Regions from separate parts of the Agrobacterium sp. DSM 25558 genome, predicted to be linked through region 1. Evidence: predicted binding sites of a transcription regulator. Region 1 holds the regulator's gene; each other region holds the start of a gene.
The links. Region 1 encodes LexA, which represses DNA repair genes until DNA is damaged. Its sites were predicted from a motif close to TGTTCNNNNTGTGTTCNG; they were not measured.
Positions count from the first base shown of each region.

Region 2: the regulator LexA is predicted to act here: its motif matches at 1,897-1,914, upstream of ruvC (crossover junction endodeoxyribonuclease RuvC).
Region 3: the regulator LexA is predicted to act here: its motif matches at 7,200-7,217, upstream of DSM25558_RS04280 (DNA recombination protein RmuC).

Region 1 covers NZ_FMUD01000001.1:208,343-219,753, forward strand. The annotation lists gene DSM25558_RS01090 (LacI family transcriptional regulator) at 1-493, shown strand, start outside; gene eno (phosphopyruvate hydratase) at 544-1,818, opposite strand; gene kdsA (3-deoxy-8-phosphooctulonate synthase) at 2,044-2,892, opposite strand; gene lexA (transcriptional repressor LexA) at 3,166-3,888, shown strand; gene DSM25558_RS01110 (glutathione S-transferase family protein) at 4,279-4,956, shown strand; gene DSM25558_RS01115 (ComEC/Rec2 family competence protein) at 4,977-7,463, opposite strand; gene gltA (citrate synthase) at 7,725-9,014, shown strand; gene DSM25558_RS01125 (amino acid ABC transporter ATP-binding protein) at 9,098-9,829, opposite strand; gene DSM25558_RS01130 (amino acid ABC transporter permease) at 9,807-10,466, opposite strand; gene DSM25558_RS01135 (amino acid ABC transporter permease) at 10,463-11,134, opposite strand; gene DSM25558_RS01140 (transporter substrate-binding domain-containing protein) at 11,208-11,411, opposite strand, start outside.
Region 2 covers NZ_FMUD01000008.1:184,741-191,375, forward strand. The annotation lists gene DSM25558_RS09750 (PIN domain-containing protein) at 1-347, opposite strand, end outside; gene DSM25558_RS09755 (AbrB/MazE/SpoVT family DNA-binding domain-containing protein) at 344-640, opposite strand; gene ruvA (Holliday junction branch migration protein RuvA) at 698-1,315, opposite strand; gene ruvC (crossover junction endodeoxyribonuclease RuvC) at 1,343-1,855, opposite strand; gene DSM25558_RS09770 (carbonic anhydrase) at 1,968-2,711, opposite strand; gene DSM25558_RS09775 (LLM class flavin-dependent oxidoreductase) at 3,040-4,041, shown strand; gene DSM25558_RS09780 (YebC/PmpR family DNA-binding transcriptional regulator) at 4,113-4,859, opposite strand; gene DSM25558_RS09785 (pyridoxamine 5'-phosphate oxidase family protein) at 5,061-5,564, shown strand; gene DSM25558_RS09790 (MBL fold metallo-hydrolase) at 5,591-6,442, opposite strand.
Region 3 covers NZ_FMUD01000003.1:122,989-134,399, reverse strand. The annotation lists partial or broken gene DSM25558_RS04325 (IS4 family transposase) at 1-683, opposite strand, end outside; gene DSM25558_RS04320 (LOG family protein) at 833-1,693, opposite strand; gene dapD (2,3,4,5-tetrahydropyridine-2,6-dicarboxylate N-succinyltransferase) at 1,832-2,686, shown strand; gene dapE (succinyl-diaminopimelate desuccinylase) at 2,704-3,897, shown strand; gene DSM25558_RS04305 (hypothetical protein) at 3,884-4,480, shown strand; partial or broken gene DSM25558_RS04300 (arsenate reductase (glutaredoxin)) at 4,749-4,814, opposite strand; gene truA (tRNA pseudouridine(38-40) synthase TruA) at 4,792-5,598, opposite strand; gene fmt (methionyl-tRNA formyltransferase) at 5,598-6,533, opposite strand; gene def (peptide deformylase) at 6,586-7,098, opposite strand; gene DSM25558_RS04280 (DNA recombination protein RmuC) at 7,243-8,445, shown strand; gene DSM25558_RS04275 (ribokinase) at 8,507-9,406, shown strand; gene DSM25558_RS04270 (tRNA (guanine(46)-N(7))-methyltransferase TrmB) at 9,410-10,108, opposite strand; gene metK (methionine adenosyltransferase) at 10,219-11,411, opposite strand, start outside.

The DNA.
Region 1 (11,411 bases):
GCGGCTTTCCCAATGCGGGCGGAAGCGCATTGCCGTCCTTTTGCCTCCGAAGCAATTTTCATATCATGATTACGCGCGTCGTGGTTTCGACCAGGGCCTGCGTGATTTCGGCCTTACAGAGTTTCCACTGACGAGCATCAGTAACGACACACCGCTGGACCAGATCAGGGACGAAAGCAGGGCGCTGATGCTGAGTGACGATTGTCCTGATGGGTTGGTGTCCATCAGTGGCAGTTCCACCATCGCCTTCATCGCGGGCATAGAGGAAACCGGCAAAAAGATCGGCAAGGATATCGACGTCGTCTCCAAGCAGTCCGCAGATTTTCTCAACTGGCTGCGTCCAGAAATTCACACCATGAATGAGGATATCAAGCTGGCCGGCCGTGAACTGGCGAGAGCGCTGCTGGCCCGTATCGATGGAAAACCGGCGGAAGGCTTGCAGACGCTCAGTCAGCCGGTGTGGTCGAGCCGCGCACCAAAGTTCAACGCATAAAAAAGGCCCGGAGCGATCCGGGCCTCTTGTTCAAATGTCGTGCGCGAAGCTTAACCACGCAGGATGGAGCGACCGGCATAAGCTGCCTGTGGCCCCAGCATTTCCTCGATACGGATCAGCTGATTGTACTTGGCCAGACGGTCGGAGCGCGACAGCGAACCGGTCTTGATCTGTCCGCAATTGGTCGCAACCGCGAGATCGGCAATCGTGGAGTCTTCCGTTTCGCCGGAGCGGTGAGACATGACGGCGGTGTAACCAGCCTTGTGCGCCGTTTCGACAGCATCAAGCGTTTCCGTCAGCGAGCCGATCTGGTTGACCTTCACGAGAATGGAGTTGGCAACGCCCATCTTGATACCGTCACGAAGGCGGGCAGAGTTGGTCACGAACAGATCGTCACCAACCAGCTGAACCTTGGAGCCGATCTTGTCCGTCAGGTACTTCCAGCCATCCCAATCGTCTTCGGCCATGCCGTCTTCGATGGAAATGATTGGGTACTTGCCCGCCAGTTCAGCGAGGTAATCCGCCATGGCTTCCGGCTCGAGCGTGCGGCCCTCGCCTTCCATCTCGTACTTGCCGTTCTTGAAGAACTCGGTCGAAGCGCAATCGAGAGCAAGCGCAACGTCGTCGCCTGGCTTGTAACCGGCCTTTTCGACGGACTTCATGATGAAGTCGAGAGCCTCAGGCGCGCTCTTCAGGCCTGGTGCAAAGCCACCCTCATCACCCACATTGGTGTTGAAGCCCTGTGCCGACAGTTCCTTTTTCAGAACGTGGAAGATTTCAGCGCCGATACGGACCGCGTCACGGATGTTTTCCGCGCCAACCGGCATGATCATGAATTCCTGGAAGTCGATCGGGTTGTCGGCATGCGCGCCGCCATTGATGATGTTCATCATCGGAACAGGCAGCAGATGCGCGTTTGGACCACCGACATAACGGTAAAGCGGCAAGCCAGTCGTTTCGGCAGCAGCCTTGGCAACAGCCAGGGAAACGCCGAGGATGGCGTTGGCACCCAGGCGGGACTTGTTTGGTGTGCCGTCAAGCTCGATCAGGGTCTGGTCGACATGAATCTGGCTCTCGGCATCGAACCCGCCCAGCGCGTCGAAGATTTCGGTGTTGACAGCTTCAACTGCCTTTTCAACGCCCTTACCGAGGTAGCGCTTGCCACCATCACGCAGTTCTACGGCTTCGTGCGCGCCTGTCGATGCGCCCGATGGAACTGCTGCACGACCGAAAGAGCCGTCTTCCAGGTAGACATCGACTTCAACAGTCGGATTGCCACGGCTGTCGAGAATTTCGCGTGCGATGATATCGGTAATGGCTGTCATGATCTCTCCCTTGGGATTGGAACAGGATTTTTCAGTTGCCTGTCTTAGAGTGCATACCGAAAACTGTGAAGCGCTTTTCGAATGATCGGCGCGATAAACAGGGCGACGGAATAGCGACTCGATGTGAATTTCTTCAGTCGCTGTAGACGACGCGCAAGAAATTACAATGACGGTGCCCGTTTCAGGCACCGCTTTTCAATAAAAGCCGATTAAGGCCAAAACCCGTCACGCAGATTTGGCGATGTCGTCAAAAGCGAGCAGCTTTTCCAGAAGCTTCGGCATGTCCTTCAGGTGAACCATGTTCGGACCATCCGATGGCGCGTTATCCGGGTCCTCATGTGTTTCCACGAAAAGACCCGCGATGCCAACGGCAACAGCAGCACGCGACAATGTTTCCACGAATTCGCGCTGACCGCCCGTCGAACCGCCCTGCCCACCCGGCTGCTGCACGGAGTGGGTAGCATCGAAAACAACCGGTGCGCCCAGAGATGCCATGATCGGCAGGGAGCGCATATCAGACACCAGCGTATTGTAACCGAAGGACGCACCGCGTTCGCACAGCAGCACATTCGGGTTACCGCTGTCGTTCAGCTTCGCCAGAACGTTCTTCATATCCCACGGCGCCAGAAACTGGCCCTTTTTGACATTGATGACGCGACCAGTCTTGGCAGCAGCCACCAGTAGATCCGTCTGACGGCTGAGAAACGCCGGAATTTGCAGAATATCAATCACCGGCGCAACGATGCCGCACTGTTCTTCCGTGTGAATGTCCGACAGAACCGGAAAGCCGAACTGCGCCTTCAACTCGGCAAAAATCTCCAATGCCTTGTCGATACCGATGCCCCGCTGGCCGGAAAGGGACGTGCGGTTGGCTTTATCGTAAGAAGACTTGTAAACCAGCCCGATACCCAGCTTGCCACACAGCTCTGACAACGTTTCCGCAATCATGAATGCGTGGTCGCGGCTTTCCATCTGGCAAGGTCCGGCGATCAGCGAAAAGCGTTCTGTATTGGAAAAGGAAACCGCTTTGGAGCCCTGCCCCGCAACGACTTTCAGATTGTTCGTTACACTCATCGTCTTTCCTTGCAATAAAGCGGGCGATTTCAATGGTGCAGACCATCGAGATATTCCCTTATCGTTTGTTGGCCACGCATTTAGCAGCAAGGCGGCCCAGAGTCACGGTATAGGTCCGCGTAAGACCATCTGGTGTTGCTGATTTACGCATCAACAGATGCTTAAATGAATTTCACCGAATTTTAAGGGATTGCAGAACACATATGGAACATATAGTGTTCGTTCTGTATTTGTTTCGCGAATCTTCGCCTCTAATTCCAAGGGTGTTCCTTCATGCTCACGCGCAAACAGCAGGAATTGCTTCTGTTCATTCATGAAAGAATGAAAGAGTCCGGCGTGCCGCCATCTTTCGATGAAATGAAAGATGCACTCGATCTTGCTTCAAAATCAGGTATCCATCGGTTGATCACCGCACTTGAGGAGCGCGGCTTCATTCGCCGGCTACCGAATCGGGCGCGCGCTTTGGAAGTCATCAAGCTTCCCGAATCCTATTCGCCACAAGCCAAGCCTCAACGCGGGTTTTCACCCAGCGTTATCGAGGGTAGCCTGGGCAAAGCAAAGGTGGCTGAACAGCCGCCCCGTCCCGCAGCGTCCAACGACAGCGCACCCAATTCTGTTAGCGTCCCAGTTATGGGCCGGATAGCTGCGGGTGTGCCGATTTCCGCAATTCAAAACAACACCCATGACGTTGTCGTTCCGATGGATATGTTGGGTTCGGGCGAGCACTACGCTCTGGAAGTCAAAGGCGATTCGATGATCGAAGCCGGGATTTTCGATGGTGATACGGTCATTATTCGCGATGGAAGCACTGCAAATCCGGGCGATATCATTGTGGCTCTGGTCGATGACGAGGAAGCAACGCTGAAGCGCTTCCGCCGAAAAGGCGCTTCCATTGCGCTGGAGGCTGCAAACCCTGCCTATGAGACGCGAATTTTCGGACCGGACAGAGTGAAAATTCAAGGCAAGCTGGTCGGTTTGATCCGCCGTTATCATTAATATGTTGCGGGCATGCGTTGTCATGCCCGCTACTCAAATTGTATTTTGATGGTCATAATATTCCCTGCCAGCCTGTCTGAAATATCAATTTAAGACCACAAAAAATCACGGCAGTTAGGCTACAAAACCTATATTCATTAGTCGGGTCACGAAATCCACTAATTGGTGTATCTCAATCTCGTTGCATCTGAGAATCACTACGTCGCTGTGTGCCTCGCGCTCGTCTTATCGAAGATCGAACGAACAGTTACCAACGTTGGCGTACCTAAATGTTGTTTTCGGGTAGGTCCGTCCGCGGCCATCAAATAGTTTGATGAGCATTATCACTCCGGCGGCCTGTATCCGGTCTATTGCGTGCCGTATTGATGGACGATAATGGGGAACATTGACATGTATGATCTTTACATAGCCAACAAGAATTACTCTTCATGGTCCCTGCGGCCATGGGTTTTGATGCGAACCTTGGAGATTTCGTTCAACGAAAAACTCGTACAGTTTGGCACGTCGAACCACGATTTCACGCGCTTCTCTCCGTCGGGAAAGGTGCCCTGCCTCGTAGAAAATGACCTGACCGTATGGGACAGCCTCGCCATCGCTGAATATCTGGCAGAGCGCCATGATGGTGTGTGGGCAAGTGATGCCAAAGCGCGGGCGTGGTCGCGCTCGGCGACTGCCGAGATGCATTCTGGTTTTCAGGCGTTGCGCAACGAACACCCAATGAGCGTCGGTTTGCGCATACGGCCATCGTCCATCAGCGAGCCCCTGCAGAGGGACATATCTCGAATAGACGCGCTCTGGCAGGACGGCTTGGCAGCTTTTGGTGGTCCGTTTCTGGCAGGGAAAAACTTCACCGCTATAGATGCGTTCTACTGCCCCGTTGCATTCCGGTTCCAGACCTACTCTACACCTCTGTCGGTGGAGGCCGAAGCCTACAAAAACCGCCTGCTTTCCCTTTCCGCCATGCAGGAATGGCAGGGTGCTGCTTTGCTGGAAACGTGGCGAGATGCGGGTCACGAGGCTGAGGCGCGGGCCGTGGGAGAATGGACAGCGGATCTGCGCGCGAAATAGCAAATGGCGGCAGCCACACGCTATGGGTCCAGCGCCAACATATTTTCGATATGCGCAGGCAACTCGGGATCGAAGTCCTCGCTGCGCCAATCATAACTGCGGTGCATGGTCCATGATCGATCCTGACCCTGCATTGCAACCTTCGCCCGTAGAACGGCGTCGCCTTTACGGCCAAGCCAGACTTCCATGGAGCCGGTACGTCGTAATGTCTCCTGACTGATCAGGATCGCACCGGACCGACAGGCGGCGAAGGGCACTCTGCGTGTCGTCACCACTAGGTCGGCAACGTCGCATGCCGTTCCCGTCAGCGCAGTGTTGGAAATAACCGCTACAGTTACGCCCTTCTGCGACTTAGCCACACACCACATATCTTTGCGGCAGGTGAATATATCCGTGGCACCGGTTGCTGCTCGCATCTCCTCGGCAGCCCGCGACTTTTCGATATCGGTCAAACCCGCCGTGCGGGCTTGAGAGCTAACCGCTTCCTCTGCATCATCACCAGCAGGTGACGTGACACGATCGAGCATTTTGGGGGCGACGTGATGCGCGGGTAAAGGCACGGCTCTTTGCCATTGCTCGTAAACGAAGCCGGAGGCGCGTTGTTTGGTGGAGGCAACCGCGTCTGCGGATGTCAGCGCGACCAGCGAACCATCCTCATAGATCAGCAGGTCCGGTTTATCGCGCCCCTGCTCGATCAGAAGCATGGCAAAGCCGGCGGCTATGAAGGGCAACCCAATCAAGGCAAGTCGTGTGCGAAGCAATGCCAGCAGCAGGAAACCCGTTGTTGAAATCGCCAGAAACCAGCCATTTTGCCGTCCAATCGTCTCGTCACCGCCCCAACTCGACACGGTCTTGGCCACTTCAATGACCATCGCCATGCCGTAGCCCATGATTTTCAGAAACGGCGCGTCGAGCCCGAATGGCATCAACAGCATGCCGATGAGCGCAAACGGCATGACGATCAGAGACATGATCGGCATCGCGGCAAGATTTGCTGCCAGCCCATAGGTGGTGATGCGATGAAAATGCTCGATGGAATAGATTGCCGTCGATATGCCACCGATCAGTGACGTGATCACGACACCGCCAATGATCGTCGCAGCCTTACTGGCTATCGATAGCCACCATGGCGGTCGGGAGATGACGAGACGCTCCCGCTCGCCGCGCCACCGGCTCCAGAACGCATATGCGGAGACGAGCGCGAGCGTTGCTGCAAACGACATCTGGAAGCTCGGCCCCATGACCTCGTGCGGCGACAGGACGATAATCACGATCGCCGAAAGCGCCACGTTGCGCAGGCTGATCGACGGCCTGTCCACCAGCACAGCAAACAGCATGATCGACATCATCAACCATGCCCGCTCTGCGGACACCGCAAATCCTGAAATGAGATAATAGGCCAGTGTCATCAAAAGCGCTGCAAAGGCAGAGATTTTCTTGACCGGCCGGCGCTGGGAGAATCCAGGAAACAGGCTGAACACGGTTCGCATTCCGATGAAGAAGATGCCAGCGGCGAGCGCCATATTCAGCCCGGAAATCGCAACGATATGCGCCAGACCGGAAACACGCAGAGCCTCCATCGTCTCATTGGAAATCGCGCGTCTCTCGTCGGTGATAATCGATGCGGCAAAGGCACCCGCATCACCACCGATGAGGTCACGAATGCGTTGAGCGATGTGGCTGCGAAGTTGGTAGAGCCAGGTATCGGCATCCTGCACGAAGCTGCTGGCACCCGCCTCATCTGCATTGGAGGGCAGTATTTTGGGTGCCCCATAAAAAAATCCCGTCGCGCCAACACCATTGAAAAATGACGCAAATGCAAAGTCGTTGAGCCCCGGCAGAGCTGGGCCGGAGGGTGGGGAAAGGCGGGCTTTTCCGCTGACCGTCTGGCCGATGAGAACTGCCTCATGTCGACTTCGGGCCACCACGGAAATTCGCTCCGGCGGCCGCGAAAGCGTCGGGTCGGACGTCGATTTCAGCGCAACGACATATCGCCACGATCCCCGCGCGTCCAGTTCGCGACGCTCGACGGTTCCGCTAATCGTCGTGGTCACCGGAGTGTCAAGCATCACGGTCCCTGCCCTGCCCGTTTCCCAATCGGCAAGCAGCATGCCGAACAAAAACAGTGCGACGGCTTTCAAACCGGCAGACATGACGCCAGGGCGATAAAACAGCGCACATGCCGCTATCGCCAAGCAGACGGTCTCCCACAGAATGAACCGTGTCGAAGGTGTCACCGACAGAGAAAACCAGAATGCGGCTCCTGCCGCGATGAGAACAGGAACGAAAAGAAAGTCCTGGCGATGAGAAACCTCTTCCTCAAGACAGCGTGCGAGCCAGCCTCTCAGTCGCAATATCTGACGACGAGGAGAATGAGAGCCGCGTCCCTCAATCGTCAGTGATCGGTTGGACGTGTGCAGGGGCAACAGAAAATCATCGAGTTCCGTCTGCGCAACGGCGCTCGTTTCCGCAAGGCGGAAATACTGCTTTTCTTCGTGTGTATTCAAGTACCGCTGCCCCCTGCCGCAGACGGTTAGTTTGCAACCCTGAAAAGCAGATTGCAACCATTTGCGCGATTAAGGAAGCATTGACCTAGAATGAAACACTCTGCCGTGGAAATGCTTCATTTCGAGATATTGACGTGCCGCAATGCACAATTTGCCTTTTGGATAGCTTGGCTTTATCGCGCGGATCATATAGCTAAATCGCTGACGCTTAAACTGGCTGATGCGTCACCCCGCATCGCCTGCATATTTCGGAGGTATGGTATGACGGAAACTAGCGCGACAGTGACACTCGGCGATAAAAAGGTCGATCTTCCTGTCCGAGAAGGCACGATCGGACCGAAGGTTGTCGATATCGGTACGCTTTACAGGAACACCGGTACCTTCACTTACGACCCGGGCTTCACGTCCACTGCCTCTTGCGAATCCAAGATCACCTATATCGATGGCGACGAAGGTGTTCTTCTGCACCGCGGCTATCCCATCGAGCAGCTTGCAGAACAGGGCGACTTCCTCGAAACCTGCTATCTGCTGCTGTACGGCGAACTGCCGACGACCGCACAGAAGAAAGACTTTGACACCCGCGTAACGCGCCATACCATGGTGCATGAACAGATGAGCCGCTTCTTCACCGGCTATCGCCGTGATGCGCACCCGATGGCCGTCATGTGCGGCACGGTCGGCGCGCTGTCTGCCTTCTATCACGACTCGACTGACATTACCGATCCGCACCAGCGCATGGTCGCTTCGCTTCGCATGATCGCGAAGATGCCGACGATTGCGGCAATGGCTTATAAGTACCACATCGGCCAGCCCTTCGTTTATCCGAAGAACGATCTGGATTACGCCTCCAACTTCCTCAACATGTGTTTCGCCGTACCTTGCGAAGACTACAAGGTCGATCCGGTACTGGCCCGCGCCATGGACCGCATCTTCATCCTGCATGCCGACCATGAGCAGAACGCCTCGACATCGACCGTTCGTCTTGCCGGCTCTTCTGGCGCCAACCCGTTTGCATGTATCGCCGCGGGCATCGCATGCCTCTGGGGCCCTGCCCACGGCGGCGCCAACGAAGCAGCGCTTAACATGCTGAACGAAATCGGTTCGGTTGATCGTATTCCTGAATACATCGCCCGCGCCAAGGACAAGAACGATCCGTTCCGCCTGATGGGCTTTGGCCACCGCGTTTACAAGAACTACGACCCGCGCGCCAAGATCATGCAGAAGACGATGTATGAAGTTCTGGAAGCCACCGGTAATGGTGACGACCCGATCATGCAGGTTGCGCTGGAACTCGAAAAGATCGCTCTGTCCGATCCATATTTCGTCGAAAAGAAGCTCTACCCCAACGTCGACTTCTACTCCGGCATCACGCTGAAGGCTCTCGGCTTCCCGACGACCATGTTCACCGTTCTGTTCGCCCTGGCCCGCACAGTCGGCTGGATCGCACAGTGGAACGAAATGATCGAAGACCCACAGCAGCGCATCGGCCGTCCACGCCAGCTGTATACGGGCGCCGCAAAGCGCGACTATACGCCGGTTTCCAAGCGTTAAGTTTGGAAGCATCGACTAAGAACCATAAAGCCGGGCCAACGCCCGGCTTTTCTATTGCTACAAAGCTCAATTCCGCAAAGCTTTCAATGCGCCGTCACGCCCAGAAACTGTTTCAGCTCGGGTGTCTTGGGTGCCGAAAAAACCTCCTCCGGTGGGCCTATCTCATGAACCTTGCCTTCGTGCATGAAGACGACGCGGGAGCAGACATCGCGCGCGAATTTCATTTCGTGGGTGACCATGACCAGCGTCATGCCTTCTGCGGCCAGTTCCCGTACCACGGCCAGAACTTCGGAAACGAGTTCCGGGTCGAGGGCAGACGTGATTTCGTCGCAGAGGAGTGCGGTGGGCTGCATGGCCAGCGCTCGGGCAATGGCCACGCGTTGCTGCTGACCACCCGACAGTTCGTCGGGATAGGCGTCGAATTTGTGGGCAAGACCGACACGCTCCAGCATTTTGCGCGCCAGCGCCTCTGCGTCCGTCCTCGGCGTTTTTTTCACCACGGTTTGGGATAGCATGACGTTTTCGCCGACGTTGAGATGCGGAAACAGATTGAACTGCTGAAAGATCATGCCGACCTTCAGCCGCAAGGCTTTCAGGTGAAGCTCATCATCGATGAACTGAGCGCCCGCCACAGAAATCGCGCCGGACGAGATGGTCTCGAGACCGTTTATGCAACGCAATAGCGTCGATTTTCCCGATCCACTCTTGCCGATGATGGCGATGACCTCGCCCGGATCGATATCCAGGTTGATGCCTTTGAGAACCTCGTTGCTGCCAAAGCTTTTGCGAACTTCAGTGATTTCGATGAGCGACATTGAGCTTCCTTTCGAGGATCTGGCTGCTTTTCGACAATGGCCAGCACAGCGCGAAATAAATGAGGGCAACGAGGCCATAAACGGTGAAAGGCTGGAACGTGGCGTTGGTGACGATCGTGCCTGCCTTGGAAAGCTCCACGAAACCGATGATCGAGGTGACCGCCGTTCCCTTGATGACCTGAACGGCGAAACCGACTGTGGGTGGAATGGCAACCCGCATGGCCTGCGGCAGGATGACGTAGCGCATCTGCTGCAAGCGCCCCATGCCGAGGCTAGCGGAGGCTTCCCATTGTCCCTTGGACACAGCCTCGACGCATCCGCGCCATATCTCGGTGAGGAATGCCGCAGCCCAAAGGATCAGCGTCAATCCGGCAGCCAGCCAGGCTGGAACATCGATACCGACCAATCCCAACCCAAAGAAGGCGATGAAAAGCTGCATGAGCAACGGCGTTCCCTGAAACAACTCCACATAATATTTGGAAAAGACCCGCAGGGATTTCTTTCTGGAAATGCGCATGAACAAAAGCAAAAGACCGACGGCTGCTCCGCCGAGGAAAGACACCAGCGAAAGAAGAACCGTCCAGCGGGCTGACAACACCAGGTTTCGCAAAATATCCCAGGTGGTGAACTCGATCATCGGGCACTCCTTCTGGGAAAGATGAAGCCGCCAACAACCAGAAGCAGCTGCCGCAACAAAATGGCGAGCGCGAGATAAATGACCGTCGATACCATGTAGGCCTCGAAGGCGCGGAATGTGCGCGACTGGATGAAATTGGCCGCAAATGTCAGATCTTCCGCGGCAATCTGCGACACGACAGAAGAGCCGAGCATGACGATGACGACCTGCGATGAGAGAGCGGGCCAGATGCGCTGGAGCGCTGGGACGAGCACGACGTGACGGAAGGTTTCGAACCGCGTCATGGCAAGGCTCGCTCCGGCCTCAAACTGACCCCTGGGCGTCGCCTGAATGCCGGCGCGAATGATTTCGCAGCTATAGGCCCCGAGATTGATGACCATGGCGATATTGGCCGCCGTCAATTCGTTCAACTGCAAGCCCAATGATGGCAGGCCGAAGAAGATGAAAAACAGCTGGATGAGAAATGGCGTGTTGCGGATCATCTCCACGTAAACAGCAATCGGCGGACGCAGCCATGTTGGCCCCAAAGCCCGCACCCATGCGCAGAAAATGCCGAGCGCGATTCCCAGAACACCACCAATAGCAATCAGCTGCAGCGTGATGAGAACGCCCTTCACGATTGCCGGATAATATTCGAGAAGCCACCCAAACTCGAAGGTGTAGTTCACGTTGGTTCCTTTCGAAAAAATACAAGGAACCGCGCCCTGCTCGAAGGCAGGGCACGACTTTTAAAAAATTGCTTTAGAGATCTTTAGGCAAATCGGTTTTCAGCCACTTCTGGGCAATGGCATTGAGACTGCCGTCGGCTTTTGCAGCAGCAAGGATCGCATCGACTTTCTCACGCAAAGCGGGTTGGTCCTTGTTGAGGCCGATATAGCAGGGAGAGTTCTTGATCAGGAATTTCAGTTCCGGCCGCTTTGGCGGGTTCTTTTCCAAAATAGCGGC
Region 2 (6,635 bases), on a different contig from region 1:
GTCACTGCGCACTCTTCGCTTTGGGACCGGCATGCAATCAGTGCATCTGCGAAATCCGCATTGTTCTTCTCAACGAAACGCAACGCCTTGACCACAATATCGTGCCCTTCAACGAAAAGTCCGCGTGTATGTAGAAGCTTCCGGATCGCGACCATAACCTGCCTTCGATCGAAGCCGTAGTTGGACCGTAGCGCCCAATCGAGTTCAATGAGCGTTATGAGGGTGACGAACACGGTGTGGCTACGCCCTATTTCCGCACCAAACCGCAGCGCGGCCTGCCGTTGCTTTGGATCATCGTCTACGAAAAGTCTCAGCACAACATTCGTGTCCAGACCAAACATGTTCATGCAGCAGCTTCCGAGCTTTCATCATCCGTATCGACAACATTATGGCCAGCGGCATTTAAAACCGCCTCATCGATCTCTTCCAATGTTGAACGGCCTCTTGGGGGTTTGCCCAACAGCCCTGCGAGATCGTTGAAATCAACGTTTTTAGGCGTCAGAACTACTTCTCCGTCGATCACCGTGTAAACGATCTGATCACCAGCACGGAGGTTCAAAGCCTCGCGCATGTCTTTTGGAAGCGTTACTTGTCCTTTGGACGAAAGCGTCAATTCCCATCCCAAAACAAAATCCTCCATCAAAATCTAATTCGTAAGAAATATTACCATTCTTCCAACAAAACACCAAATGGACTCTTACCGCGAAAGCTCCTTCAACCCCAAGCGGATCAGCTTGGCGCTGTCGCCACCCTCCCCGCCATTCTTCAGCGCGGCGGCCACGGCATTGGCAGCCTGATCGCGCGAGTAGCCGAGATTGGTGAGTGCTGAGACGGCGTCGGCCACCGGTGCGGATGCGACGCCTTCGGCCAGTTCCTGCTTGAAAACGATGGAGGCGGATGCTTCACCTGCAAAGGCGGGAGCCTTGTTGCGAAGCTCCGTGACGATACGCACCGCCACTTTTGGACCGACACCGGGGGCACGCGACACGACCACCTTGTCCTGGAGCGCGATAGCATTGGCAAGCTCTGATGGCGTCAGCGTCGACAGCACCGCCAGCGCGACCTTGGCACCAACGCCCTGAACGCTTTGCAGGAGGTTGAACCACTCACGCTCCAGCGCACTGAGAAAACCGAAAAGCCTGATTTGGTCTTCACGGACATAGGTTTCGATGAAGAGCACCACGGCTTCGCCGGCCGAGCCGAGGCGCGACAGAGTCCGTGTCGAACAATAGGCGACGTAACAAACGCCGTGCACATCAACGACCACATGGTCGTCGCCGATTTCGTCGATTGTGCCTTTGAGTTTTCCGATCATGTCGATGCCTGTCCGATGAATAAAAGATTAGCTGGCAGCCAGAACGCGCCGCATGCGCTCACTGACCCGATTGTGAGCGTGGCAAATGGCGATAGCGAGCGCGTCCGCCGCATCATTGCCCTTGAATTCAGCCTTGGGCATCAGAATTTTCAGCATCATGTGAATCTGCTGCTTGTCACCGTGACCGACACCGATGACGGCTTTTTTGACCGCGTTCGGAGCATATTCCGCAACCGGCAATCCGGCCCGTGCAGGAACCAGCATGGCGATGCCGCGCGCCTGCCCCAGCTTCAGGGTCGCAACCGCGTCCTTGTTGACGAAGGTCTGCTCAACCGCCGCCTCATGAGGTTGATGGGAATGGACGATCTCGGCAAGCCCATCATGCAACTGGCAAAGGCGGGATGCGAGATCCATGTCACCGTCAGACGTCACGGTGCCGGACGCCACGAAACGCAGGCTGTTGCCCAAGGTTTCGATGACACCCCAGCCCATTCGCCGCAGCCCGGGATCAATCCCGATAATTCGAATCGCATTTTGCATATGTCACCCTATCCTCACGGCACAAAACCTGCCAGCGATAAGTGAACAAAACGACAACATCCATAAAGTGATTTGAGAGGAGCGGCGGCGCACCGCCGCTCCTCGCATCGTCTTACATCGTGTCGAAGAAATCGACCGCACCCGTATCGAGGTGGTAATAAGCGCCGACGATCTTGATCTTGCCATCTGCCAAAGGCTTCAGCAGCAGCGGATCGCTTTCCTCTCTCAATGTGCGCACAACGCGCCGCACATTCTGCTTGACGGCGTTTTCGGTCGCGTCACCCGCCTGCCCGCGCGCTTCCAGCACAGCGGGAATGATCGGCTCGATCATATTGTCGATCTGCCCGGGGAACCGTGCGTTTTTCTCAACGACGGACATGGCAGCCTTCACCGCACCGCAACTCTCGTGGCCCATTACGACCACGAGCGGGACACCGAGGACGGCGACGGCATATTCGATCGACCCCATGGCGACGGTGTCGACCGTATTGCCGGCGTTACGAATGATGAAGAGTTCGCCCAATCCGCGCCCAAACAGAAGTTCGGGTGGCACCCGGCTGTCCGAGCAGGAAACATAGGCGCAAAAGGGTGCCTGTCCCTTGGCAAGCTCAAGCCGCCGCGCTTCGTTGCGATCAGCAAAGACAAGCTCATCGCGCAGGAATGCATCATTGCCTTCCTTGAGAAGCTTGAGCGCACCATCCGGTGTCAGCGCGGATTTACCGTCCTTGACCGGCGCGGGTGTCAAAGGCGTTGCCTGTCGCAATGATGATGACTGCGCCTGCGTGACGGCGGGAATGACAGCAGCGGCGGTTGCTGCGCCTGCGGTCAGTAATAAACGTCGAGATAGATTGCACATAATTTACACTCTCTTTCGCAAGATGCGCTGATGCGCATGGCTAAAAAAATCGAGCGTGTTCAGAGAGTTTGGATGGTTGGCCAGACTGCACCGAGCATGCTCGATGCGGTCCGACATCACCAGATGAAATAATCTGGTCAGAGGGGCCCGGTCCGCTGCACTGAATTTGGGAGGCGGCATAGGAACCGCAAGACAGTGTGCCAAAACGCCGCAGTTCAGGAACAGTTTTTTTGATCCTTGGATCAATTCGCCGCGACTACTCTGGCAAATCCTGCGGTAAAACTTACATCTTGACCAACATATGAAATCAACGCGTCAGGAGCGTCCGATGATCTCTTTTTCCATCCTCGATCTCTCCCCCATCGGTGAGGGCGAGACCGTGAGCAAGGCGCTCGAGAATTCGCGCCGGATGGCCATCAAGGCCGAAGAAAACGGTTATGAGCGCATCTGGCTTGCCGAACACCACGGTATGCCCGGCATCGCCAGCGCTGCAACCTCTCTCGTCATTGCCCATGTCGGTGCGGCAACGAAACGCATTCGCGTCGGCTCCGGCGGCATCATGCTGCCCAATCATTCGCCGCTGGTCATTGCAGAACAGTTCGGTACGCTGGCAGCGCTGTTGCCGGGTCGTGTCGATCTTGGTCTCGGACGTGCGCCAGGAACGGACGTGCGCACGGCACGAGCGTTGCGGCGTAATATGGATGCGGGGGCTGAAAGTTTCCCGCAGGATATTCTCGAGTTGCAGCAGTATCTTGGAGAGCCGATTCAGGATCAGGCCATCCTGTCGGTGCCGGGCATCAATTCCAATGTGCCGATCTGGCTGCTCGGCTCCAGCGTCTACAGCGCGCATCTGGCGGCGGCTCTTGGCTTGCCCTACTCGTTCGCATCTCATTTTGCGCCCGATATGCTGATGGACGCCATCGCCATCTACCGCGAACGCTTCCAACCTTCCGCTACATTGTCAGAACCCTATGTCATGGTTGGCGTTATGGGCGTTGGCGCGGAAACCGATGAAGAGGCGCAACATCTCTTCACCTCGGCGCAACAGCAATTGGTCAACCTGCGGAAAAACATTCGCACCCAGTTCCCCAAACCTGTCGAAAGCATGGACAGCCACTGGAGCGATATGGAACGCATGACGGTTGACCATACACTCAGATACGCCGTGGTCGGTTCTCACGCTACGGTCGAACGGAAACTGGCAGAGTTTCTGTCGGACACCGGCGCAGATGAGCTGATCGTTTCCATGCCAGTCCACGACATCGAAAAGCGCCTGCGCTCTGTCGAGGTGTTCGCAGAGGTTCGTGGCGGCTTGCGACTAGCCGCTTGATGGATGCCTGAAAACATAAAAGCCCTCGCGCATTGCTGCCGAGGGCTTTTTATCTTTGATCGGAGCGACAATCAGGCCGAAAGCTTGGCCATGATTTCTTCGGATACTTCGAAGTTGGAATAGACGCTCTGGACGTCGTCGTCGTCTTCGAGATTGTCGATGAGCTTCATCAAAGACTGCGCTTTTTCTTCATCCACCGGCACCGTGTTCTGCGGCTTCCAGATGGACTTGACGCTGTCAGCTTCGCCGAGAACAGCTTCCAACGCCTTGGACACCTCGTTCATCGCTTCGAAACCGCAGATGATGATGTGGCCGTCTTCGCTGCTTTCCACGTCGTCCGCACCAGCTTCGATCGCCGCTTCCATGACGGTGTCAGCATCGCCAACGGCGGCCTTATAGGTGATTTCGCCGACGCGATCGAAGGAGAAGGAAACCGAGCCGGTTTCACCCAACGCGCCACCAGCCTTGGTGAAGATCGAGCGAACGTTGGAGGCTGTGCGGTTGCGGTTGTCGGTCAGCGCTTCGACAATAACAGCCGTGCCGCCGGGGCCATAGCCTTCGTAACGTACGTAATCGTAGTTCTCGGCATCCGCGCCCGAAGCCTTCTTGATGGCACGGTCGATGTTGTCCTTCGGCATCGACTGGGCTTTGGCGTTTTGCACCGCTAGACGCAGCGCCGCGTTCATACTTACATCCGGCAGGCCGGATTTGGCAGCGACGGTGATTTCGCGCGCGAGCTTGGAGAACATCTTCGAACGAATCGAATCCTGTTTTCCCTTGCGATGCATGATGTTCTTGAACTGTGAATGGCCAGCCATGGCACCCCTGATCGGATCGTTTGTTTGGATTGCGGTGCTTATAAGTGCGATGGCTCTGCTGTTCAAGCCCACGCGCCCACTCTTCTCTCAACGCTTTAGGGAACAGAAATGTACTCTCTTCGTTTTGGTAGTGAGCGCTGATGCGGGCAACCTGTCCCCATCATCGTAAAAGATAACGAGAAATATGAAGGAGCCAATTTCATGGTCAGTCTGAGTGAAGCACGCGAAGCACCCGCCCGTCAGTTGTGGGACGAAATCAATTCCGTGCATGCCGGCATGCTCGGCCTGGAAGGCCTCCACAGCCACATGCAGCCAATGGCACCGCATGCGGATCCCAAGACGAACACCATCTGGTTCTTCACAAAGAAGGATGCGCATATCGTGCAGGCGCTGAAGTCAGGCGGTCGCGCGCATTTCTGCGTCGTGGGGAAGGACCATGATTACCATGCCTGCCTGTCCGGTAAGCTGGAAGTCCGCGAAGACAAGGCGAAACTCGACGAATACTGGAACTCCGTGACCGCCGCCTGGTACGAACATGGCAAAAACGACCCGCAACTGGCAATGCTTGCTCTGCATGTGGACGATGCCGATATCTGGGCTTCCACGGACAGCACGTTGAAGTTCGGCTGGGAAATTGCCAAGGCCAATCTTAGCGATGACAAAACGCCAGACATCGGCGTCCGCCAGCATCTGGCCTTTGCATAATATTCCTTGTCCCGCCAATCGCCCTTTCACATGCCTTGTGGCACGAGAATTTGCGGTTGGCGGGGAAGACTTCGCATCGAGACACGAATAACAGGATAGTTCGCATAGGCGATCTTGAACTGAGCACCGAATGTCACCAGAAATTGCTCCAGAGCGCTGGGCTGATGCATCGGCAGAATAAGTGCAGACCTCAGCCGTTTGACGATCCGGCTCATACTGTCCGCACCCATCGTCAATCCCCCATCGACCGGTACCATCAAAACATCCAGTCGGCCGATTTCCGCATATTGCGTTTCCGTCAGCTCGTAATGCAGGTGTCCAAGGTGGCCGATGCAAAGACCGGCGATTTCAAAGATGAAAATCGAATTGCCGTCTTTCTTCAACAGCCCGCCGCCGCCCCAGCGATTGCGGATATCCGACGTGACATTGCGCACGTAGACGTCCCGTACCTGCAATTTGTGGACGGCTTTGTCATCAGGCGCATCGCTCCAGCCATGCAGCACATATTTGATTGCGGGGTCCGGGTACGGCGTATAATGCGTCGAATGGGCATTGTTCATGGTGACGATGGTGGGGGTAACGGGTGGCAGGTAAACGCCGTTATAATCCGTGGCGATGGTGACCCCTTCGGGAGACGTGATCAGAAACGTCGAATGCCCGATATATTGGATTTTTACCTCTTCCTTGCCATTGGCCTGCGCCAATTGAACATTCGAAGACTGAAAACTGGCAAAAGTCGCGCCAGGCATGGTCTGCGCAATCGCCTGACACTGGCTGATCGGCGGGCGATTTACGGGAGGACGGCTTGGCGGTTGCTGGGCCAATGCGCCAGTGGCCACCAAAAGCCCTGACAATGCGAAGATGAGCATGCGAAGCATCGGCACCACTCCCATAAACGAGATGAGTGCGGGCAGGATGCGGCAAGGGTTGATGATCGTCCAGACGCAAGAGGTGGAGGCCGCTCACAATGTCGTCATTGGGGGTGGAGTGATGTTGAGGTTGGCGGGTGGGGCTTACCCCCCTCTGTCCTGCCGGACATCTCCCCCACAAGGAGGGAGATTGGCTGGACGC
Region 3 (11,411 bases), on a different contig from region 1:
TCGCCCCCAAGCGATCGCTCATGCGTTACGGTCAGTGGCGTGTGAGATTTGAAGCGGGTGACGATACGGCATCCGGCCTCGTCCATCTTCGCCCACCAGCCGAAATCATAATATCCCAGATCGAAGACATAGGTCGCGCCGGGTTGGATCGGCATGGACTTGGCGGCGGTGATATCATTGACATTGGCGGCTGTGACGGCGGCATAGATCGGCCGCTGTGCATCCGCATCATAGATGATGTGGACCTTGGCACCGCAGGCCTGATGGGAAAACTGCGCCCATTGTGATCCGGCACCGGAGAGGCGCAAGCTGGTGGCATCGATGAGATAGGCCGCCTCGCGGACAGCTCGGCGCAGGCCACGCTCGGCCCTTGCGACCAGTTCGGCAAAAATCCCGGCAAACACCGCACTGGAGCGTTTGGCATTGGCATCCGCAAGCGTGGAGCGAGAGGCTGGTTTTGCACCTAAGTGATAAAGGCGGGCGCAATGGCTTTCCAGCCCACTTTCGATCTCGCGCAAGCTGACCGCCCCGGCCAGTTGCCCGTACAGCAAGGCCACCAACTGGCTCTTGGTTGATAATTGCCTGGTGTGCTTGTCGGTGCCGTGCTCATCCACAAGGCGTTCAAAGACGGCCCATGGAATACGCTTCAAAAGATCATGAAAGACGCTATTGTTATGACGCACGGTGTTGCCCCCTCTTTCGTGTCCAAGATCGTCGCCAAACGCTTGAATACGAATAGAATCAACACCGTGCGCCGTGTCTACAAATTTAAACCGGACAGCAGTGGGACAAGCCCGAGGATGACGAATCTGGGCCTATTCGGCAGCCTTACTCAAAGCTCATAAAAATCCGCGACCACCTTCCACGCATCCTCAGCCGTTTCGCAGAAATGCAGCAGCTCCATATCATCTGGCGCAATCGTGCCAAAATCGGCCAGCCCTTCGAAATTGATGATGGAGCGCCAGAAGGCTTCCCCGAACAGAATGAGTGGGATGGGTGCCATGCGTTTGGTCTGGATGAGGGTGAGCGTTTCAAACAGCTCATCCATGGTGCCGAAGCCGCCGGGGAACACCACGACCGCCTTGGCACGCATCAGGAAATGCATCTTGCGGATGGCGAAATAGTGGAAGTTGAAGCTGAGTTCTGGCGTCACATGCGGGTTGGGTGCCTGCTCGTGCGGCAGCAGAATGTTGAGACCGATTGACGGCGCTCCGGCTTCCGATGCACCGCGATTGCCCGCCTCCATCACGCCCGGCCCGCCACCCGTCATCACGACATATTCGCGGTGGTCATGCTTTTCGGATTCGCCCGCGCATAGCTTCGCGAATTTGCGGGCTTCGTCGTAATAGACCGAGGCGGCCTCCAGATTCTTTCTCTGCGTTTCGTTGCGCGCCGCCCAGGCTTCGCCGCCCGGTTCGGGAATGCGCGCGCCGCCAAACAGCACCACGGTGGATTTGATACCGCGCTCGGTCAGGATCATTTCCGGCTTCATCAGTTCCAGCTGCAGCCGAATGGGGCGCAACTCTTCCCGGCACAGAAAATCGGTATCGGCATAGGCCAGACGATAGGATGGCGAGGCCGATTGCGGGGTTTTGGGCAAGCCTTCTGCCTGCTGCTTGTCATCGGAGCTGGATTTCAAAGGGTCCCAGACGCCGTCCTTGCGCCGCAACTTGCCATTTTTCAGTTTTGCCATGTCCATGCCTTTCGTCAGCCTGCGCCAAATCACATTGACGCCCTTGAAACACTCGCTTAGAGCAATTGACCATGTCCGGCCAGCGGTGCGGATATTTCCCTTTATGTGACGATAGTCAGCGAAGTTTAAGGAATTCTCATGAGCATCTCGGATCTTGGCTCCCTTGAAACAATCATCGAAACCGCATTCGATAATCGCGATGGCGTCAACATATCGACCACGGGCGAAGTTCGCGATGCGGTCGAAACTGCGCTGAACCTGCTTGATGGCGGCCAAGTTCGCGTTGCTGAAAAGCAGGCCGATGGCAACTGGACCGTAAACCAGTGGCTGAAAAAGGCCGTGCTGCTTTCCTTCCGTCTCAACGATATGGAGATCGTCACCGGCGGCCCGGGCGAATCCACCTGGTGGGACAAAGTGCCTTCCAAGTTCGAGAACTGGGGTGAAAACCAGTTCCGCGCCGCAGGTTTTCGCGCGGTACCGAATGCGGTCGTGCGCCGCTCTGCTTATGTGGCCAAGAACGTCGTTCTGATGCCGTCCTTCGTCAATCTCGGCGCTTACGTCGATGAAGGCACCATGGTCGATACATGGGCGACCGTTGGTTCCTGCGCGCAGATCGGCAAGAATGTCCACCTGTCCGGCGGCGTCGGCATCGGTGGCGTGCTTGAGCCGCTTCAGGCCGGCCCGACCATCATCGAAGACAATTGCTTCATCGGAGCGCGTTCGGAAGTCGTTGAGGGCTGCATCATCCGGGAAGGTGCCGTTCTCGGCATGGGCGTCTTCATCGGCAAATCCACCAAGATCGTGGATCGCGCCACAGGCTCGATCACCTATGGCGAAGTGCCGCCTTACTCCGTGGTCGTTGCTGGCACCATGCCGGGCAAGCCTTTCCCGAATGGCGATATGGGTCCGAGCCTCTATTGCGCGGTCATCGTCAAGACCGTCGATGAGAAGACCCGCTCCAAGACCGGCATCAACGAGTTGCTGCGCGATTGATAGAAGTAGACTGACCCATGCACGCCACCGATCCCGTCGCCAATCTTGCCGCCCTCATCCGTTGCCCGTCGGTGACGCCAGCAGAAGGTGGAGCGCTGACGCTGCTCGATACGCTGCTGACCCCGATCGGCTTTGCGGTGGACCGTGTCATGGCGACGGAAGAGGGAACCCCTGACGTCGAAAACCTCTATGCCCGCCTCGGCGACCACGGCCCGCATCTGATGTTTGCGGGCCATACGGATGTCGTGCCTGTGGGTGACGAGGCAGCATGGAGCCATCCACCGTTTGCGGCTGAAATCGCAGGCGGTGAGATGTTCGGGCGCGGTGCCGTCGATATGAAGGGCGGCATTGCCTGTTTTGTTGCGGCCATCGCCCGCCATATCGAAAAACATGGAAAGCCCGAGGGCTCAGTATCCTTTCTCATCACGGGCGATGAAGAGGGCCCGTCCATCAACGGCACCTCCAAGCTTCTGGAATGGGCCGCCGCCAAGGGCGAGACATGGGATGCCTGCGTGGTGGGCGAACCCACCAACCCGGATCAGTTGGGCGACATGATCAAGATCGGTCGTCGCGGCTCGCTGTCGGGCCGCATCGTGGTTCATGGCGTGCAAGGCCACGCCGCCTATCCGCATCTGGCCGACAATCCCCTTCGTGGCATGTTGCAACTGACCCAGGCGCTGATGGACCCGCCCTTCGACAACGGCACGGATAATTTCCAGCCATCCAACCTCGAAATCACGACCATCGACACAGGCAACGCGGCCACCAACGTCATCCCGTCCAAGGCGACTGCCAGCTTCAACATCCGTTTCAACGACACGTGGACGGCAGAGACGCTGCGCGCCGAAATCATCCGCCGTCTGGATGAGGCCGCCGCCGACGGCGCGCTGCGCCCTGATCGCTCGCCGGTCACATACGACATCATCTGGGCCGACCGCCCCGCCCATGTTTTCCTGACACGCAACAATGCGCTGATTTCATCGCTGTCGGGTGCGGTGGCAGAGGTCACAGGCAACGAGCCAAAGCTATCGACCACCGGCGGCACGTCGGATGCCCGTTTCATCAAGGATTATTGCCCGGTGGTAGAATTCGGCCTCGTCGGCCAGACCATGCACATGGTGGATGAGCGTGTGGCCGTCGCGGATCTCGAAACATTGACCCGCATCTACGAAGTTTTCATCGAACGCTGGTTTGACCATGCCGTCGCGTAGAGAACTCGCCCTTTACATGCGTGGCCTGTGGCTACTGTTTCTGGGTGATCCTGCCGGGGGGCGTTTGCTGGATTTGACGGATCGCGGCATGACGCGCTCGTTTTATGCGGCTCTGTGGTGCCTGCCCTCCATGGCTTTGTCCTGGTACTGGTGGCATGAGGCCTATCTGTCCGTTTTGCCGAAGGGAGTCGGCACCGGTGGCATCTTCTTTTTCCGGCTCGCTATGGTCGAGGCCATTTGCTGGATGGTACCGTTGGTCCTCATCGGCATTTTACTGGTGGCCTTGGGCTCCAAAGGAAAATTTCCAGCCATTGTAGTCGTGGCAAACTGGCTCTCCGTGCCGTTTTCCTATGGCTACGCCACACTCATCCTGATTGCGCTGCTGTTTCCGGCCTTGCAGGGGCTGGTCGCAATTCTGTGGTTTGCGCTGTTGCTGACGCTGGTGTTCACTTTCGCCCGTATCCTGAAGTTCTTTATCCGCGAACAGCCGTTGCTCGTCACGGCACTCGTCATGACGCTCCTGGTTCCCGGTATGATCTTGTCAGAAATTCTGCAACGCTTCTTAGGCGTTTATCCGAGCTGAAGACTGGGGCGTGAATCTTTTCATTATAGGCGGTGGCGGGTTTGGCTTACCCCCCTCTGTCTGCCGGACATCTCCCCCACAAGGAGGGAGATCGGCAAGCGGCACTCAAATCCCCCATCCGCAACGCTTGAGATAGTCGAGCGGGAGCCACGAGTCGATCTCCCCACCTGAGGGGGAGATGTCCGGCAGTACAGAGGGGGGTAAGCCAAACCCGCCACCGCCTGTTTTCGCCTAGCTTTTGCAAAAATCAGCGTTCAGGCACAACCTTGCGGATCATGGCCAGCGTGTTGCGCGAGGTGCCGCAGGCGGGGTTATGATAGATCGTCACCGTCATTGGTCATCTCCGGTCTTGGTTGCCGTGGCGGTATCACATCGGGATAATCGACCTGCATGAAATAGAGCCCGTCAGGCGGGGCCACAGGGCCGCAGGCCTTGCGGTCACGCGCCTCCAGCGCCGCCTTCACGTCTTCAACCGTGAGGCCGCCATCACCGGCCAGTTTCAGCGTGCCGGCAAAGGAGCGTATCTGATTGTGCAGAAAGCTCTGCGCCGTCGCGCGGATCTCGATTAGATCGCCCTCGCGCGTCACATCCAGCCGGTCGAGCGTTCTGACCGGGCTGTTGGCTTGGCAATGAACGGAGCGGAAGGTGGTGAAATCATGCCGGCCAACAAGCGTTTGGGCCGCGGCATGCATCGCTTCATGATCAAGGTCTTTCGATACCCACCACGCCCGCTTATGCTCCAGTGCCAGCCGCGATTTGCGGCAGATGATGCGGTAGAGGTAATGGCGGCGCAGTGCCGAGAAGCGCGCGTCGAAATCCTCGGTCACGGCTTCCACGTCCAGAACCGAGACAGTCTCTCCAGCCATGGCCAGATGCGCATTCAGCGCGTTGCGCAGCTTGTAAGGCTCCCAGGCACGGGTGAGATCGACATGCACGACCTGACCCTTGGCGTGTACGCCGGAATCGGTGCGGCCTGCGCCACGAAAGCTGACGACTTCCTTGGTCAGCGACAGCACGGCTGCTTCGAGCGCGCCTTGAACGGATGGACAATTGGTCTGCCGCTGCCAGCCAAAATAGGGGGAACCGTCATATTCGACGGTCATGCGGAAGCGTGGCATCAGCCGAGCCTCGTTCCAACAGCGACGGGAGTACCGCGCAGAAAATCCTGAGCCGACATCGGCTTGCCGCCCGCCTTTTGCAGACGCACCAGTCGCACCGCGCCACTGCCACAGGCGATGGTCAAGTCACCGTCCAGAACGGAGCCCGCTTCGCCCATGCCGCTCGCCAGTTCGGTTTCCAGGACCTTCACGCGCTCGGCCTTGCCGCCGATCTGCATTTCGAACCATGCGCCGGGAAAGGGCGAGAGGCCGCGAATGTGATTATGTACATCCTGGCTGGACCAAGAAAAATTGATGCGCGTCTCGGCCTTGTCGATCTTGGCGGCATAGAGAACGCACTCGTCCGACTGCGGTGTCAGCGGCAGATCGCCGTCTTCCAGCTTCAGCATCGCCTCGCGCATCAATCGCGCGCCCGCCAGCATCAGGCTGTCATGCAATTCGCCAGCGGTCATGTTCGGACCGATGGCAACCTTTGCCGTCAGTGCAACTGGACCGGTGTCCAGCCCCTTTTCCATCTGCATCACCATCATGCCGGTCTCAGTATCGCCCGCCATGATGGCACGCTGAATGGGGGCCGCGCCGCGCCAGCGTGGCAAGAGCGAGGCATGGCCGTTGTAGCAGCCAAGGCGGGTGCCGTTCAAAATGGTTTCGGGCAGCAGCAGACCATAGGCAACGACGACGGCGACGTCTGCGTTGAAGGCCTTGAATTCCGCCCTGTCTTGTTCCGCCTTGAAATTCACAGGCGTCAGAATCGGAATGCCGAGCAGTTCGGCGGCCTGGTGCACGGGCGATTTCTGGAGATCGAGCCCGCGGCGGCCACCGGGTCGGGGCGGCTGCGTGTAGACAGCGGCGATCTTATGGCCCGCATCGACCAGCGCGCGCAGGGTGGGAACGGAAAAATCCGGCGTTCCCATAAAAATGATGCGCAGTGCCATGCTCGCCCCCTGCCCTCAAAGACCTGATATGCCGACCGTAAAGTCAGGCACATCAGACTTTTGCGCGGGCCGCCTTGGTGAATTTCTTGATGACCATATCCCGTTTCAGGCGGGAAATGTGGTCGATGAACAGAACACCGTTCAGATGGTCCATTTCATGTTGCAGGCAGGTGGCCAAAAGGCCATCGGCTTCAACCGTCTGCTGTTTGCCGTCGCGGTCGATATAGGCCACCGTCAGCGAAGCCGGACGCTCTACTTCAGCGTAGTAGTCGGGAATGGACAGACAGCCCTCCTCATACGCCGACACATCGTCCGACACGTTGAGGATTTCCGGGTTGATGAAAACGACCGGCTTGCGGTCTTCATCTTCGCGCGAGATATCGATGACCAGCATGCGGCGCGGCACGCCGATCTGGATGGCGGCAAGGCCAATGCCCGGCGCATCATACATCGTGTCCAGCATATCATCGGCCAGACGCGTAATCTCGGCATCCACCTGTTCGATGGGCTTGGATTGCTGGCGCAGCAAGGGATCAGGCAAAATAATAAGAGGTTTGATCGTCATGGCTTCCCCATAACGCATCTCATCTTTGGAGGAAACAAAAAATAAAGGCCAATATTAGCGACCGCATCCGCAACAAACGCGACTCATTTACGCCCAAGAAATGTTCTTGGTTTGATCTGACGAATCACACGAAATCTGTTAGATTTGGCTATGAACATCGATCTCAATGCGCTTGGTACGACAGCTTTCAGTCTCGGCAGCCTCCAGATATCGGTTGGCGCTCTCTTGGGCATTCTCATAGCGGGCTGTCTGATCGCTGCGGCGTTCATGTGGCGCAGACCGACGGTTCCCGATCAATCCCGCGATGAAATCACCGAACTTCTGAGAACACAATCGGAACTGCATGGTCGCATCGCTGCGATGACGGAAAGCCTCAGCGCCCGCCAGAACGAGATGAGCCAGACGCTGAACGACCGGCTGGACGGCATGTCGCAGCGCATCGGCACCACCTTGACCGAGCAGACCCGCTCGACACACGAAAATCTCAGCAAGTTGCAAGAGCGCTTGGCCGTCATCGATGCGGCGCAGGGCAATATTCAGGATCTGGCCAAGGACGTCATCGGCCTTCAGGCCATCCTCAACAACAAGCAGACGCGTGGTGCCTTTGGACAGGCGCGGATGGAAGCGCTGATTGCAGACGCCCTGCCCTCCGGTGCCTACAATTTGCAGCCTACGCTTTCCAACGGTTTCCGGCCCGATTGCACCATCAGAATGCCGAACAACGCGCCGCCCCTGGTCATCGACGCAAAGTTTCCACTCGAAGCCTGGAATGCCCTGAAGGCGGATGATGCGCCGGAGGCAAAACGCGCCGCCACCCAGCAGTTTCGTCGCGACATGGAAGTGCATATTCGCGATGTCGCGGACAAATATCTGATCTCCGGTGAAACGCAGGATACCGCCTTCATCTTCGTGCCCTCTGAATCCATCTTTGCCGATATCCACCAGCATTTCGAAAATCTGGTGCAGCGCGCGCATCGCTCGCGCGTCGTCATCGTCTCGCCATCGCTGTTGATGCTCTCGGTGCAGGTCATCCAGTCGGTGCTGAAAGACCAGCGCATGCGCGAACAGGCGCACCTCATTCAAGGCGAAGTCGCGATGCTGATGGACGATGTGCGGCGTCTGGATGAGCGGACGCGCAAATTGCAGGCGCATTTCGGGCTGGTGCAGAAAGATGTGGACATGATGTTGACCTCGTCCGACAAGGTGCTGGCGCGCGGCATCAAAATAGAAAGCCTCGATTTCGCGCCCTCGCAAAAGGAAATCGCCCATCTGGAGGCCGAACAATTGCGTCGGGTCGCGGAGGTGCGCGCCGGTCCCGCCAAGTTGAGGGTGGTTGACGACGAGTGATCCACTCGGCAAAGTCGCCGCCTGTTTCGCTTTCGTTTTCGCCCTTTATGGAATGACCCGCATGATCACAGTTTTCGGCTCCATCAACATGGACCTCGTTGCCATTTCAGACCGCCTGCCAAAGCCCGGTGAAACCGTCACCGGCAAGTCGTTTTCCACGGCGGCGGGTGGCAAGGGTGCCAACCAGGCCTTGGCTGCACGACGCGCAGGGGCTACGGTGAAGATGGCGGGTGCAATCGGCGACGATGCCTTTGCGGCACCTGCTCTTACGCTGCTTCGTGATGCGCGTGCCGATCTGTCGCTGGTCAAAACCGTCGCCGTACCGACAGGTACTGCTGTGATCCTGATTGGCGAGGGCGGTGAGAACATGATCTCGGTCATTCCCGCCGCCAATGGCGAGGTATCAGAAACCGATGCTGAGCGCGCAGTGTCCGAGATGGCTGCTGGCGATATTTTGATGTTGCAGTTCGAGGTGCCAGCCGAAGCAATCGAGGCGGCGCTGAAGGCCGCCAAGGCAAAGCGGGTGACGACCATTATCAACACAGCACCGCTGACGCCGGACGCAGCACGCCTCTCGCGGCTGGCGGATATGGTCATTGCCAATGAGACCGAATTTGAATTGCTGATCGGTAAAAACAGCCTCTCCGCTGACCAGCGGGAGAAGGAGCTCGCCGCACTGCATGACGAGACCGGCCAGACCCTCATCGTCACACTCGGGGCGGAAGGCGTGATCGCCATTCGCAATGGCAAGCTCGTCAAGGCCAAGGGCCTGAAGATCGAGCCGGTTGATACGGTCGGTGCGGGTGATACGTTCTGCGGTTATCTGGCCGCAAGCCTGGATGCGGGTCTTGATTTCGAAGCAGCCCTTCGCCGCGCCGCTGTTGCAGGTTCGCTGGCGTGCACGCGTCCGGGCGCGCAGCCATCCATTCCCGTCGCATCCGAGGTGGATGCGAAAATCTGAAAATCAGGTGCGGATGAATGTGAGATAGGCGGAGCTGCGGCCCTCGCGCTTCGCCTTGTTCTCGTAACGCGTGCCCGGCCAATTATCGAATGGCGTGTTCCAATCGGCGGCTGTCTGCGCGGTCCATTCGAAACCTCCATGCCTGGCGCAATGCTGAAGCGTCCAGTTGATGTAGGTGTCGATATCGGATGCGAAGCAGAATTTGGCTCCGGGCTTCAGCACCCGGTGGAACCGCGCCAGATTGACATCGGACACAAAGCGACGCTTCCAGTGCTTCTTTTTCGGCCATGGGTCGGGATAGAGCAGATCAATATGGTCGATGCAGGCATCCGGCAGCCAATCCAGCAATTGCGTCGCATCGTCGTCATAGAGACGGATGTTCATCAACTCGCGCTCACGCACGCTGCCCAGCAGCTTTGCCATGGAGTTGACGAAAGGCTCGACGCCGATGAAGCCGGTGGCTGGATTTTCGGAGGCGCGGTGGATGAGATGTTCGCCACCGCCAAAGCCGATTTCGAGGCGGATGGTTTTCACATCAGCAGGAAACAGCGCCGCAAGATTTTTCGGTGGCCGCGTCTCAAGATCGACCTTCAGCAAAGGCAGAAGGTTTTCGATCGTATCGACCTGCTGGTTGCGCAGCGGCTTGCCTTTGCGCCGACCAAAAAACGCTTCCGTTGCGCGTGAGCGCCGCTCTTCCGTCATTTCAACACTCTCAGACAAAATGGATAACCCGCACCGCGCCTGTTCAACTGCGCTGTGCGGGTTTCAAACTTTTCAGACCGTATCTCTCAATCGGTAACGATTGACAAGCCTTATGCGGCTTTCAATGCATCCTTGAGCGGCTTGACCAGATCCAGCTTCTCCCAGGAGAAGGAGCCGTCACGGCCAGCCTTGCGACCGAAATGGCCGTAGGACGACGTCTTGGCATAGATCGGCTTGTTGAGGTCCAGATGACGACGAATGCCCGATGGCGAGAGGTCGATGACCTTGCGGATCGCGGCTTCGACTTCATCTTCGCTCAACGTACCGGTCTGGTGGAAATCGACATAAACAGACAATGGCTGCGCAACGCCGATGGCGTAGGACAGCTGGATCGTGCAGCGTTCTGCCAGTCCTGCGGCCACCACGTTCTTGGCGATGTAGCGGGCAGCATATGCTGCGGAACGGTCGACTTTCGTCGTGTCCTTGCCGGAGAATGCGCCGCCGCCGTGCGGAGCTGCACCGCCGTAAGTGTCTACGATGATCTTGCGGCCGGTCAGGCCAGCGTCACCATCAGGACCACCGATCACGAACTTGCCGGTCGGGTTGATGTACCACTGGCAATCGTCAGCGATCTTCAATTCGCCAAGCGCTTCGCGGATGTAGGGCTCCACAACGGAGCGAACCTTCTTGGAGTCCCAGCTGGCATCGAGATGCTGCGTGGAAAGCACGATGGAGACGGCTTCGGATGCCTTGCCATCGACGTAACGCACGGTCACCTGGCTCTTGGCGTCGGGGCCGAGCTTGGCTGCTTCGCCTTCGCCGCTTTTGCGGGCGGTGGCCAGAAGCTGGAGAATGCGGTGCGAATAATAGATCGGTGCCGGCATCAGGTCCGGCGTTTCCTTGCAAGCGTAACCGAACATGATGCCCTGATCGCCAGCGCCTTCGTCGCCCTGCTTGTCGGAAGCGTTATCCACGCCCTGCGCAATGTCGGCAGACTGCGGGTGCAGCAGCACGTCGATCTTGGCCGTCTTCCAGTGGAAACCGTCCTGCTCGTAGCCGATATCACGTATGGCCTTGCGGGCAGCAGCCTTGAACTTGGCGGGGTTGATGACGGGATGGCCGCTTGCGTCCTTGAACACGGAGCCGTCCTTGTCCTTTTTCAGCAGCGTATCGGGAACACGCACTTCACCGGCGATGATCACGCGGTTTGTCGTGGCAAGCGTCTCGCAAGCGATGCGCACCGTCCAGGGATCAACCCCGGTTTTAGCGGCTTCGCGGTAGATCAAATCCACGATTTCATCGG